2 regions of the Streptomyces sp. NPDC006602 genome follow, and region 2 is predicted to be linked to the other one. Evidence: predicted binding sites of a transcription regulator. Region 2 holds the regulator's gene; the other holds the start of a gene.
What was found. Region 2 encodes HspR, which represses chaperone genes until heat shock. Its sites were predicted from a motif close to TTGAGNNNNNNNNNCTCAA; they were not measured.

Region 1: the regulator HspR is predicted to act here: its motif matches at 1,617-1,635, upstream of lon (endopeptidase La).

Annotation. Positions count from the first base shown of each region.
Region 1 covers NZ_JBIAHG010000003.1:166,363-170,877, forward strand. Annotated here, with positions in the region: gene lon (endopeptidase La) at 1-1,594, opposite strand, end outside; gene ACFYO2_RS09515 (rhomboid-like protein) at 1,884-2,810, opposite strand; gene ACFYO2_RS09520 (spermidine synthase) at 2,803-3,480, shown strand; gene ACFYO2_RS09525 (response regulator transcription factor) at 3,605-4,342, shown strand; gene ACFYO2_RS09530 (ATP-binding protein) at 4,339-4,515, shown strand, end outside.
Region 2 covers NZ_JBIAHG010000005.1:34,474-38,988, forward strand. Annotated here, with positions in the region: gene ACFYO2_RS15270 (sugar ABC transporter substrate-binding protein) at 1-904, opposite strand, end outside; gene ACFYO2_RS15275 (heat shock protein transcriptional repressor HspR) at 1,608-2,060, opposite strand; gene dnaJ (molecular chaperone DnaJ) at 2,066-3,262, opposite strand; gene grpE (nucleotide exchange factor GrpE) at 3,308-3,988, opposite strand; gene dnaK (molecular chaperone DnaK) at 3,985-4,515, opposite strand, start outside.

The DNA.
Region 1 (4,515 bases), on a different contig from region 2:
TGACCTCGGCCTTCTCCAGGCCCGCCCGCTCCAGCTGACGCGGCAGCAGGTGGTCACGCGCGATGACGATCTTCTCGTCCTCGGTGTAGCCGTCGAGGCGGACCAGCTCCATACGGTCGAGCAGCGCCTCCGGGATGGCCTCCAGCACGTTGGCCGTGGCCAGGAAGACGACGTCCGACAGGTCCAGCTCCACCTCCAGGTAGTGGTCCCGGAAGGTGTGGTTCTGCGCCGGGTCCAGGACCTCCAGGAGGGCGGCCGCCGGGTCGCCCCGGAAGTCGGACCCCACCTTGTCGATCTCGTCGAGCAGCACCACCGGATTCATCGACCCGGCCTCCTTGATGGCACGGACGATCCGGCCGGGCAGCGCACCGACGTACGTACGACGGTGACCGCGGATCTCGGCCTCGTCCCGGACGCCACCGAGAGCGACCCGGACGAACTTCCGCCCCATCGCGTGCGCGACGGACTCGCCGAGCGAGGTCTTGCCGACGCCGGGCGGGCCGACCAGCGCGAGGACGGCACCACCGCGGCGCCCGCCGATCACACCCAGCCCGCGGTCGGTACGGCGCTTGCGCACCGCCAGGTACTCGGTGATCCGCTCCTTCACGTCCTCCAGGCCGGCGTGCTCGGCGTCCAGGATCGTCTTGGCGCCCCGGATGTCGTACTGGTCCTCGGTCCGCTCGTTCCACGGGAGTTCGAGGACGGTGTCGAGCCAGGTCCGGATCCACGAGCCCTCGGGCGACTGGTCGCTGGACCGCTCCAGCTTGTCGACCTCCTTGAGGGCGGCCTCGCGGACCTTCTCGGGCAGGTCGGCGGCCTCGACGCGGGCACGGTAGTCGTCGGACTCCTCGCCCTCCGCCTCGCCGTTGAGCTCGCGCAGTTCCTTGCGGACGGCTTCCAGCTGGCGGCGGAGCAGGAACTCGCGCTGCTGCTTGTCGACGCCTTCCTGGACGTCCTTGGCGATGGTCTCGGCGACGTCCTGCTCGGCGAGGTGGTCGCGCAGGTGCTGGGTGGCGAGCTTGAGGCGGGCGACCGGGTCGGCGGTCTCCAGGAGCTCCACCTTCTGATCGGTGCTCAGGAAGGGCGAGTAACCGGAGTTGTCGGCAAGGGCGGAGACATCGTCGATGGCCTGCACCCGGTCCACGACCTGCCAGGCGCCGCGCTTGCGCAGCCAGGCGGTGGCAAGGGCCTTGTATTCCTTGACGAGTTCGGCGATCTGGCCGGGCAGCGGCTCGGGCACACTCTCGTCGACGCGGGTGCCCTCGACCCAGAGGGCGGCACCCGGGCCCGTGGTCCCCGCACCGATCTTCACCCGCTCCCGGCCGCGGATCAGCGCACCGGGGTCGCCGTCGGCCAGCCGGCCGACCTGCTCCACGGTGCCGAGCACACCGGTGCTCGCGTATGTCCCGTCCATGCGTGGCACCAGCAGGACCCTGGGCTTGCCGGGCTCCGAGCGTGCGGCGGCCTGGGCGGCCTCCACCGCGGCGCGCACGTCGGCGTCGTTGAGGTCCAGCGGAACCACCATTCCGGGCAGCACGACCTCGTCGTCGAGCGGCAGCACAGGCAGAGTGAGCGGTGTGGACGTCGAAGCCATGATCTCCCCTTCGGCAGTCAAGTTGAGCTATGCCGACTCAATGCACGTGAGCCCCGGAATGTTCCCGGGCCCGCGTTCGCTGTGAGCGATCACCCGCCGACCGGCCCGTGACCAGGGTTGTCATGTCCTACAACGCTCAACCCGTCCTCGACCTTCCCGGCTGAACACGTACGCCCCGGCGGCCGGTCGCGCGCCCGTCTCCTTCTCCCCCCCCGTCCGCACCGGTGAGGGGAGAAGGAGACGAACTGGGCGCCGCCCCAGACCCTCGACCGGCTCGGCGGAAAAGGCGTCACCTTTGCACGCACACGCCAACACCCCGCTGTGCGCTCCGTCCCGCGCCTCGATCATGTCGGGGCCGGTACGCACAACCACGGCCTCCTGGACACCCGCCACCCGCCCACCTGGACCAACGCACCACCGTGCAGCGCCGGTCACGGGAGGCGGTCCGCGCCCGGTACCAGCCCCGCACCACCGGCCAGGTGCCGATGCCGATCGCGAACGCCATCAGGTGGCCCCAGTCGGTCAGCGGATCGGTGAACGCGAGCAGGCCCTGCACCAGCATCCCGCCGAACACGGCCAGCAGCGGCCAGCGCAGCCACCGCGTGAGGAGTCCGGCCAGGGCGCCCACCCCGGCGGCGACGCCGAAGCTGACGCCGTAGTCGAGGCGGTGCAGCGAGCTGTCGGGCAGATGACCGACCAGTACCGCGAGCCCCACCGGGACCTCGGTCCCGAGCGTGGCGAGGACATGCCCGAGCAGGAAGACACCGGCCGTGCGCAGCCCGCCTATCCGGCGCTCCAGCGCGGTGAGCACGAGCAGAAGACCCATCGCGTACGGCGAGAGGATCCCGCCGGCGATCCACAACGCGCTGGCCAGGAGCACCAGTACGGGCGTCTGCACGAGGTGCGCCACATCGGTGCTGGATGCCTGGTGGAGGTCGTGCACGAGGACGGGGTCGGCGCACTCGGTGACGAGTGAGGTCACGGCGAGGATGACGGCGTAGCCGAAGGTGAACGGTGTCCCGGCGGGCGTGGGGAGCAGAAGGCAGCCCGTCCGGATGTCCCCGACACGGAGGACCCGGTGTTCCCGTGCGGCCCACGGGCTCAGCGTCTCTGAAGGCATTTCGCCCGGCGGTGGCATTTCGCTCGCTGGACATTCGGTCGGTGGAAATCCGGTCGGCTCATCCGCCCCCACCTGACAGCATGGGCTGATGCCCACCTCGTACGACACTCCCCAGGTCCTGGACCGGCGCGAGGGTCCGCACGGCGAGGTCGTGCTGCGACAGCACGGCGAGTTGCTGCAGATCATCGCCAACGGCTGCTTCCTGATGGACACTTCCGACGGCCGCTCGGAGCGCCGGCTCGTGGACGCGGCGCTCGCGGCACTCGGCGACCGCCCCCAACCGCACGTCCTCATCGGCGGCCTCGGTGTCGGCTTCTCGCTCGCACACGCCGCGGCCGATCCCCGCTGGGGGCGGATCACGGTGGTCGAGCGGGAACGCGCCATCATCGACTGGCACCGTGCCGGACCGCTTTCCGCGCTGTCGGCGCGGGCTCTCGCCGACCCACGCACCGACATTGTGGAAACGGATCTTGTCGCATTCGTCAATGAGACATGCGACACGTTCGACGTGCTGTGCCTGGACATCGACAACGGCCCCGACTGGACGGTCACGGAAGGCAACGGCGGACTGTACTCCGCGGCCGGACTGGCCAGCTGTGCAAGGGTGTTGAGGCCCGGAGGGGTACTGGCGGTGTGGTCCGCCCAGCCCTCTCCGGAATTTGAAGGATCCCTATGGAATGCCGGGTTCCAACGGGTGCGTACCGAAGAGATCCCGGTTGCCCGGGGCGTTCCGGACGTCGTGCACATCGCCGTCCGACCTGGATAGCAAAGCCGCGGTGACTCCCCGTACTCTGCTTCCCTGACGCCGATCATTCAAGCGTCAAGCGCAGTCATGCGCAGACAAGGGATCACCCCACTGGTTCCGGAATTGCACACCTCAGGGGCGGGCGATGGAGCAGACACACACCTCCCACAACGGCACGGCGACGACCCCGGGTGCACAGCGCCGGGTGCTTGTCGTCGAAGACGATCCGACGATCGTGGACGCCATCGCGACCCGCCTGCGCGCCGAGGGATTCCTCGTGCAAACGGCGGGCGACGGTCCGTCCGCGGTCGACACCGCCGAGGCCTGGCAGCCCGATCTGCTGATCCTCGACATCATGCTGCCCGGCTTCGACGGTCTGGAGGTCTGCCGTCGGGTGCAGGCATCCCGGCCGGTGCCGGTGATGATGCTCACCGCGCGGGACGACGAGACCGACATGCTGGTCGGACTCGGCGTCGGCGCCGACGACTACATGACCAAGCCGTTCTCCATGCGGGAGCTGGCCGCCCGCGTGCACGTGCTGCTGCGCCGCGTGGAGCGGGCCGCGATCGCGGCGTCGACCCCGCGCAGCGGCATCCTGCGGCTCGGCGAGCTGGAGATCGACCACGCGCAGCGCCGGGTACGGGTGCGCTCCGAGGACGTCCACCTGACGCCCACGGAGTTCGACCTCCTGGTCTGCCTGGCGAACACCCCGCGCGCGGTGCTCTCCCGGGAGCAGTTGCTGGCCGAGGTGTGGGACTGGGCGGACGCCTCCGGCACCCGCACCGTCGACAGCCACATCAAGGCCCTGCGGCGGAAGATCGGCGCCGAGCGGATCCGCACCGTGCACGGCGTGGGCTACGCCCTGGAGACGCCGACGCCATGAGCGACGGGCCGGCCGCACCAAGACGCCCCGGGGAACCCTGGGGCGGCGTACGCCCGTTCTCGATCAAGACCAAGCTGGGCGCGCTGGTCGTCATCTCGGTGCTCATCACCACGGGTCTGCTGATGATCGCGGTGCAGACCAAGACGGAGCTTCGCTTCATCACGGTCTTCTCG
Region 2 (4,515 bases):
TCTGGATCTTCGCCACGGCCATCTCCGCGGCGGCCTCGGCCTCCTGCGGGTACGGCTTGTAGACGCTCATGTACTGCTCGCCCGCGAGGATCCGCTGCACGGCGGAGAGTTCCGCGTCCTGGCCGGTGATCGGGGGCAGTTTGGTGACGCCCGCGGCGTTCAGGGCCTTGATGATGCCGCCGGCCATGGCGTCGTTGGCGGAGTAGACGGCGGCGATGTTGCTCTTGCCGATCTTGTCGATCGCCTCGGCCATGTTGGACTCGGCGACGTCCGGGCTCCAGCCCTTGGTGTCGAAGGAATCGGCGATCGTCACCTTGCCCTCCAGCTCCGAGCGCGCACCCGCCTTGAACTGGCCGGCGTTCGGGTCCGTGGGCGAGCCGTTCATCATGACGATCTTGTCCGAGGTGTCGGCACCCTGACCCAGCGCCTCGATGATCGAGCGGCCCTGCACCTCGCCGACCAGCTCGTTGTCGAAGGAGACGTACGCGTCGATCGGGCCCTCGGCCAGGCGGTCATAGGCGATGACCGGGATGCCCGCGTCCTTGGCCTTCTTCACCACGTCGGCGATGGCGTGCGAGTCGACGGCGTCCAGCAGGATGACGTCGACCTGGTCGTCGATCATCCGCTGCATCTGGCCGGCCTGCTTGTCCGCGTCGGCCTCGCCGTTGGCGTACACGGTCTTGCCCTTGTTGTCGGTGAGGGAGGCGACCTTCGCCTTGATGATGGGGTAGTCGAACTCCTCGTACCGCGTGTTCGTCTTCTCCGGCATCAGCACGCCGACGGTGATGTCGTTCCCCTTGGTCGGGCTCGCCTCGCTGCTGGTCCCGGTCACCCCGAGCGCGCCGCAGGCGGCAAGCGAGAGGGTCATCGTGGACGCGGCCACGGATATGGCGATACGACGCATTGGGGTGCTCACTTCTTGGTGCTTTTCGGACGCGGGCGCAGCGCTGCTACCCATGTGTCTCAAAAGAGAACGCGTCAGCGTCGCCCAGCGTCAAGCGGAACCACTTAACGAGTGCGCAACGCCACGCTCCGCTTTGCATGTGAAGACATGACGGAAACGCCTCCAAACGCCCTTTGCGGACTCTCCATTCAATGCACCCCCTTGGGAAGGCAAAGATCCGTACAACCAAGTTCATTCCTCACGAGTCGTGATCACAGCGGCTGCCTCTGCCGCTGTGATCACGACCAGAGGACCGAATGAACTCAGCCAGACGTACGACGGCCGCCGCCGCGGCCGCCGTCGTGCTCGTCACCGCGGGCGGCCTGCTCACCGCCGTCTCCGCCCCCGCGTCCGCCGCGCCCGCCGGACTGAGTGCCGACTGCCTTTCGGAGGGGCTGCGGGTCAGCTGGGGCTCGGTCTCGGGGGCGGCGTCGTACCGGGTGAGGGATCCCCGTTGGTCACGGTGTGGCCCGAGTGGGCGACGAGGGCAACGTGATGGGGTGGAACGGCCTGGGCGAGAACACCCCGGAGACCGCGGGCGGTTACCGGATCTACCGCTGGAATCCGTGGCGGTCACCGTACCGGCGGAGTGACCTGAACAACGGGAAGGGGCCCGGGGGTCGAACCCCGGGCCCCTTTCACATGACCGTGCGCGTCAGCGCCCTCAGTCCGACGTCTGCCGGCCCTTCGGCCGCCACACCACCAGCGCACTTGTCTGCTGGACCTCCTGGTACGGAACCAGGTCCCGTCGGTACGACGCGTGTACCGCGGCCTCGCGCTGCTGCATCGCGGCCGCCGCGCCGTCCAGGGCCGCCTGCAGTTCCGCGACGCGGGACTGCAGGGCGGCGACCTGGTTCTCCAGCTCGATGATCCGCTTGATGCCGGCCAGGTTGATGCCCTCGTCCTGCGACAACTGCTGGACGGTGCGCAGCAGTTCGATGTCGCGGGCCGAGTAGCGGCGACCCCGGCCGGCGGTGCGGTCCGGGGAGACCAGGCCGAGGCGGTCGTACTGGCGCAGGGTCTGCGGGTGCAGGCCGGAGAGCTGGGCCGCCACCGAGATGACGTAGACCGGGGTTTCCTCGGTCAGTTCATACGGGTTGCGTCGACGACCGTCCATCTCGATCATGCTCCCTTCGCGGCCTGGAACAGCTCCGCCCGCGGGTCCTCGTCCGCGGTCGCCTCGCGATACGCCTGTAGCGCCTCACGAGCATTCCCCGTCAGGTCCTTCGGAACACTCACCTCCACGGTGACCAACAGGTCGCCGCGGGTGCCGTCCTTGCGGACCGCGCCCTTGCCGCGGGCGCGCATGGTGCGGCCGTTGGGCGTGCCCGGGGGCAGCTTGAGCGTGACGGCAGGACCGCCCAGGGTCGGGACCCTGACCTCGCCACCCAGCGCCGCCTCCGCGAACGTCACCGGGACCGTCACCGTGAGGTTGTCTCCCTTGCGGCCGAAGACGGGGTGGGCGTCGACATGCACGGTGACGTACAGGTCGCCCGCCGGGCCGCCGCGCTCGCCCGGTGCGCCCTTGCCGCGCAGCCGGATCCGCTGCCCGTCGGTGACGCCCGCCGGGATGCGGACCTGCATGGTGCGGGACGACTTGGCCCGGCCGCTGCCCTTGCAGTCGAGGCAGGGGTGCTCGGCGATCAGGCCGCGCCCCTTGCAGTCCGGGCACGGGTCGGTGAGGGAGAAGCCCCCGCCGGTGCCCCGGGCGACCTGCCCGGTGCCGACACAGGTCGGGCACACGCGCGGTGTGCCGTTCTTGTCGCCGGTGCCCGAACAGGCCTTGCAGGGCTGCTGCGAGGACATCCGCAGCGGGACCGTCGCACCCTCGATCGCCTCGGTGAAGCTGAGGGTGACCTCGGACTCGATGTCCTGGCCGCGCCGGGGCTGCGTGCGCGTGCCCGTGCCGGCGCCGCCGCGGTTGAACAGGCCCCCGAAGACGTCACCGAGTCCGCCGCCGAAGCCGCCGGCGCCTCCGCCTCCTCCTGCGCCGCCGCCCTGGGCGCCGCCTCCGAAGAGGTCACCCAGGTCGAAGTTGAAGGAGCCGCCGCCCGCGCCCGGCCCCGGACGGAACCCGCCGTTGCCGAAGAGGGCGCGGGCCTCGTCGTACTCCTTGCGCTTCTTGGGGTCGCCGAGGATGTCGTTCGCCTCGGAGATCTCCTTGAAGCGCTCCTCGGCTCTGGCGTTGCCCTTGTTGGCGTCCGGGTGGAACTCGCGGGCGAGCTTCCGGTACGCCTTCTTGATCTCGGCCTCGGTGGCGTCCTTGGGGACGCCGAGGACCTTGTAGTAGTCCTTCTCGATGAAGTCCTTGGTGCTCATCCTCGACGTCCCTCCTCTCTCATCGGTACATCGATCGGTTCAAGCTCAGCCCTCGTCCGGGCCACCGCTCTCCTTGTCGTCGGCGGCGGCACCCGTAGCGCCCGAGGAGGACGTCTCCGCCTCGTCGGCCTTGACGGTCTGCGCGCCGGGCTGGGGCTCGGCCACGGCCACCCGCGCGGGGCGGATGGTGCGCTCGCCGAACCGGTACCCGGGCTGCAGAATCGCCACGCACGTCGTCTCCGTGACGTCCGGCGCGTACGAGTGCATCAGGGCCTCGTGGATCGTCGGGTCGAAGGGCTCGCCCTCCTTGCCGAACTGCTGCAGACCCATCTTCGCCGCGACGGTCTCCAGCGACTCCGCGACGGACTTGAATCCGCCGACGAGTTCGCCGTGTTCCCGCGCGCGGCCGATGTCGTCGAGCACCGGCAGGAGCTCGGTCAGGAGGTTCGCGATGGCGATCTCCTTGACCGTGACCCGGTCCCGGTCGACCCGGCGACGGTAGTTCTGGTACTCGGCCTGGAGCCGCTGGAGGTCCGCCGTACGCTCACCGAGCGCCGTGCGTACCTGGTCCAGCTGGGCCGTCAGGCCTGCCAACTGTGCTGATGCGTCCCCGGCCGGGGCCGCCCCCTCCCCGGAGGGGGAGGCGGCCTGCGGCTCGGCGTCGTCGGGGGTGGCGCCGGAGGGGACGTCAGGCTTCTCGTCGAAGCCCGGGGTCTCCTCCGTCACGCGGCACCGTCCTTACGCTCGTCGTCCACGATCTCGGCGTCCACGACGTCGTCGTCGGCCTTGGCCTCGGACGCGCCCTCACCGGCACCGGCGGTCGCCTGGCCCGCCTGGGCGTCGGCGTACATGGCCTGGCCGAGCTTCTGCGAGACGGCCGCGACCTTCTCGGTGGCGGTACGGATCTCGGCTGTGTCCTCGCCCTTGAGCGCGGCCTTCAGCTCCTCGACCGCGGCCTCGACCTCGGTCTTGATGTCGCCGGGGACCTTGTCCTCGTTGTCCTTGAGGAACTTCTCGGTCTGGTAGACGAGCTGCTCGCCCTGGTTGCGGGTCTCGGCGGCCTCGCGGCGGGCGTGGTCCTCCTCCGCGTACTTCTCGGCCTCCTGACGCATCCGGTCGACCTCGTCCTTCGGCAGCGAGGAGCCGCCGGTGACGGTCATCTTCTGCTCCTTGCCCGTGCCGAGGTCCTTCGCGGTCACGTGCATGATGCCGTTGGCGTCGATGTCGAAGGCGACCTCGATCTGCGGGACACC